Regions from separate parts of the Pseudomonas sp. P5_B3 genome, predicted to be linked through region 1. Evidence: predicted binding sites of a transcription regulator. Region 1 holds the regulator's gene; the other holds the start of a gene.

Region 1 (2,402 bases):
TGCGCATCGGTGGCAGCTTGCGGGACCAGCAATACGAACAGCAGGTCAACCGGCGCGCCGTCGATGGCGTCGAAGTCGATAGGGGCGTCCAGGTGCATCAAAGCACTGATGGGCGAAACACAGCCCTTGAGACGGCAGTGTGGAATAGCGATGCCGTTGCCAAAACCGGTGGAGCCGAGTTTTTCACGGGCAATCAGCGCCTCGAAGACATCTTGCATCTCCAGGGCCGGCACTTCGCGGGCGATCAGATTGGCAATTTGTTCGAGGGCTTTCTTTTTACTGCCGCCCGGCACGTTCACCAGGGAACGGCCGGGGGTCAGGATACTTTCAAGTCGGATCATGGGTTGGGAGTGTTAACGACCGGTTGCGCCCTGGAGGAGGCTCTGGGTCTTTTCCTTATGCTTTTTGAGTTGTTTATCCAGCTTGTCGGTAAGTGCGTCGATCGCGGCGTACATATCGGTATGTTCCGCGTTGGCGACCACTTCATTCCCGGGAATATGCAACGTGGCTTCGATTTTCTGCTTCAGTTTTTCGACGGTCATCGTGACCTGCACATTAGTGATCCTGTCGAAATGTCGCTCCAATCGTTCGAGTTTTTCGCCGATGTAGGTGCGAAGAGGTTCGGTCACTTCCAGTTGGTGTCCACTGATGTTGACTTGCATACAGCTTCTCCTTCGTTGCCAGTGCATAAAGCGGCAGATCAGATGATCTGCCACTGGAACGCTGTGGCGTGGCCCTACATCAACCGCTTGCGTTCGCTCGAAGGCGCGATCCCGAGGGATTCGCGGTACTTGGCGACGGTGCGGCGAGCCACCTGAATGCCTTGTGCCTCCAGTAAACCAGCGATCTTGCTGTCACTCAATGGCTTTTTCTGATTTTCCGCGGCAACCAGTTTTTTGATGATCGCGCGGATCGCCGTGGACGAGCATTCGCCGCCTTCGGAGGTGCTGACGTGACTGGAGAAAAAGTACTTCAGTTCATAAATGCCCCGGGGGGTATGCATGAACTTCTGGGTGGTCACCCGTGAAATCGTCGACTCATGCATGCCGACCGCTTCGGCGATGTCATGCAGGACCAGCGGCTTCATGGCTTCGTCGCCATATTCGAGGAAACCACGCTGATGCTCGACGATCTGGGTGGCAACCTTCATCAGGGTTTCATTGCGGCTTTGCAGGCTCTTGATGAACCAGCGGGCTTCCTGCAACTGATTGCGCATGAACGTGTTGTCGGCGCTGGTGTCGGCGCGGCGCACGAAACCGGCGTACTGGGCGTTGACCCGCAGCCGTGGCACCGACTCCTGATTCAGCTCCACCAGCCAGCGCTCGTTGTCCTTGCGCACGATAACGTCAGGAACGACGTACTCGGCTTCGGTGGACTCGATCTGCGAACCCGGGCGCGGGTTGAGGCTCTGGACCAGCTCGATGACCTGGCGCAGTTCATCTTCCTTGAGCTTCATGCGGCGCATCAGCTGGCTGTAGTCGCGGCTGCCAAGCAAGTCGATGTAATCGGTGACCAGGCGCTTGGCCTCGGCCAGCCAAGGGGTCTTGGCGGGTAGCTGGCGCAATTGCAGCAGCAGGCATTCGCCCAGGTTACGGGCGCCGATGCCGGCGGGCTCGAATTGCTGGATGCGGTGCAGGACCGCTTCGATTTCGTCCAGTTCGATGTCCAGTTCCGGATCGAAGGCGTCGAGGATTTCCTCGAGGGTTTCGTCCAGGTAGCCCTGATTATTGATGCAGTCGATCAGGGTCACGGCGATCAGGCGATCGGTGTCGGACATCGGGGCCAGGTTCAGTTGCCACAGCAAGTGGCTTTGCAGGCTTTCGCCGGCCGAAGTGCGGGTGGTGAAGTCCCACTCGTCGTCGTCATTGCTGGGCAGGCTGCTGGCGCTGGTCTGGTAAACGTCTTCCCACGCGGTGTCGACGGGGAGTTCGTTGGGGATGCGCTCGTTCCAGTCACCCTCATCGAGGTTATCGACCGTCGGGGCGCTTTCCTGGTAGGAGGGTTCCTGGATGTCGGCGTTGGGCTTCTGTTCGGCGTTGTCGGCCAAGGGGTCGGTGTTATCGAAGTCGTCGCCTTCTTCCTGGCGTTCGAGCATCGGATTGGACTCCAGGGCCTCCTGGATTTCCTGCTGCAGGTCCAGGGTCGACAATTGGAGCAGGCGGATAGCCTGTTGCAGCTGCGGTGTCATCGTCAGCTGCTGGCCCATTCTCAAGACTAGCGATGGTTTCATGGCAGGGGCTTAACACCTTATTCGCCGGCGCACACGCGCCATCCACTACAGGGCGCCGGGGCGCCAAACTTAAGCAAATTATATGCCTGAAACTGAAGGGTTTGCCTAGAGCGCTGTAACAATAAAAGCTGCAAAGTTTTGTTGACAGGTTGCTCCGGCTGGCTCCTGAACA
Region 2 (2,402 bases), on a different contig from region 1:
CGCCAGCCGCCAGACCGATGACCAGCGCGCCCATCGGGCCAACGGTGCCGGCAGCCGGGGTGATTGCCACCAGACCGGCAACCACGCCAGATGCGATACCCAATGCGCTAGGTTTGCCGTGGGTGACCCACTCGGCAAACATCCAGCCCAGTGCCGCAGCGGCGGTTGCGATTTGCGTCACCAGCATCGCCATACCGGCGGTGCCGTTGGCCGCAGCGGCGGAACCGGCGTTGAAACCGAACCAGCCGACCCACAGCATGGCCGCGCCCATCAGGGTGTAACCGAGGTTGTGCGGCGCCATCGGCGTGGACGGGAAACCTTTGCGCTTGCCCAGCACCAGGCAGGCAACCAGACCGGCCACACCGGCGTTGATGTGCACCACGGTGCCGCCGGCGAAGTCCAGAACGCCCCAGTCCCACAACAGGCCACCGTTACCGGACCAGACCATGTGCGCAATCGGCGCGTAAACCAGGGTGAACCACACGCCCATGAAGACCAGCATCGCGGAGAACTTCATCCGCTCGGCGAAGGCGCCGACGATCAACGCCGGGGTGATGATCGCGAAGGTCATCTGGAAGGTGACGAACACCGCCTCCGGGAACAGCGCCGCAGGCCCGGTCAGGCTGGCTGGCGTGATGCCGGCGAGGAATGCCTTGCCCATGCCGCCGACGAACGAGTTGAAGTTGACGACGCCCTGCTCCATGCCCGTGGTGTCGAACGCGATGCTGTAGCCATAAATGACCCACAGGACGCTGATCAGACCGGTAATGGCGAAGCACTGCATCATCACGGAAAGAATGTTTTTCGACCGAACCATACCGCCGTAGAACAGCGCGAGGCCGGGAATGGTCATGAACAGCACCAAGGCTGTCGAGGTCATCATCCAGGCGGTGTCGCCGGAGTTGAGGACTGGGGCCGCCACTTCGTCTGCCGCCATGGCCAGGCTGGGCATTACGAGGGACAACAGGGCTCCTAGCCCTGCGAATTTACGCAGAGTCATATTGTTTTCTCCTGGGGCGTTGGGTTTGTGGCCGCTTAGATTGCGTCGGTATCGGTTTCGCCGGTACGGATGCGAATCGCCTGTTCCAGATTGACCACGAAGATCTTGCCGTCACCGATCTTGCCGGTGTTGGCCGCCTTGGTGATGGCCTCGATTACCCGGTCCAGATCCTTGTCGTCGATGGCGACGTCGATCTTCACCTTGGGCAGGAAATCGACCACGTATTCCGCGCCGCGATACAGCTCGGTGTGACCCTTCTGCCGACCAAAGCCTTTGACTTCAGTGACGGTAATGCCCTGCACGCCGATCTCGGACAGCGACTCGCGTACGTCGTCCAGCTTGAACGGCTTGATGATGGCAGTGACTAGCTTCATGAAAACTCTCTCCCGAATTGGTGGACTTGCCCCAGGAAAACAAACCCGTCTCAAGTCTAAGCGCAGTGCCTGGCTTTGTAACGCATCGTCGGCCTTACCTGCCCGTCCGACGCCAGCTAACCGCTCCTTGCGAAACACTCCCCGCGTTCCGCCTGGCGCACTGCATTCGTCACAGCGACTGCATCAGTGCATGGGTTACCAGCATCTAAGCAGAAAGCTTGCCATCTCCACAAAACTGACTGTTTTCAAGTCTTTACCGGCGGATAGTGAATACTTAGCGACAACACCCGGCACGTTACGCACAACAACGGTGCGAGGCCGTCCGTCCCCATGCGCGAAAAGCGTGCACCGCTTGCCCGCGAAAATGACTATAGACACTGCGTGGTACACTGCCCGTCATTGTTTCCAGGACATTGCCCATGCTCGCGCCAAAAGACTTCCTCGACGCCCTGACCGGCACCGCCTCCCGCCTCTTCAGCGGCGACACGCCTCTGCCGAAAGCTGAAATCGAAAGCCAGTTCAAAATGTTGCTGCAGAGCGGCTTCAGCAAACTGGATCTGGTGAGTAGGGAAGAATTCGATAGCCAGATGGTTGTATTGGCACGCACGCGGGCTCGGCTGGAAAGTCTTGAAGCGAAAGTCGCCGAGCTTGAAGCGAAGCTCAATCCACCAGCCGAGTAACACCACGATCCCTGTGGGAGCGAGCCTGCTCGCAATTGAAGGTCGGAACGACCTTGCGCTTCACCTGTAGAGCTGCCGCAGGCTGCGATCTTTTGATCTCAAGCCCCGCAACAATCCCGGCAACGTCCTACAAAAATCACACCGCCGTCCGATTGCGTCGCGAAGTATCCGATCTCTAAGCTCATCCCCAGCTGAATATTCAGCACCGGGTTTGGCGACCTGGATAGCATCCGACGCACTGCGACCACATTCGATTCAGGGAATTATCCCATCTCGAATTATGGCGGCTGTGCGTGGGAGACCTTCAGGTCTGCCGGTTTGTCCGGATGCACCGGTTCGCCAACCCGC

What was found. Region 1 encodes sigma-54, which starts transcription at its own class of promoters, with help from an activator protein. Its sites were predicted from a motif close to ANTGGCATNNANNTTGCTNT; they were not measured.
Region 2: a site for sigma-54 is predicted at 1,581-1,600, ahead of glnK (P-II family nitrogen regulator). Genes of this name have one in related genera too.

The regions. Positions count from the first base shown of each region.
Region 1 covers NZ_JBFULI010000003.1:144,288-146,689, forward strand. The annotation lists gene ptsN (PTS IIA-like nitrogen regulatory protein PtsN) at 1-341, opposite strand, end outside; gene hpf (ribosome hibernation-promoting factor, HPF/YfiA family) at 354-662, opposite strand; gene AC1DRN_RS03565 (RNA polymerase factor sigma-54) at 737-2,230, opposite strand.
Region 2 covers NZ_JBFULI010000001.1:144,546-146,947, forward strand. The annotation lists gene AC1DRN_RS00715 (ammonium transporter) at 1-1,000, opposite strand, end outside; gene glnK (P-II family nitrogen regulator) at 1,036-1,374, opposite strand; gene AC1DRN_RS00725 (accessory factor UbiK family protein) at 1,794-2,054, shown strand.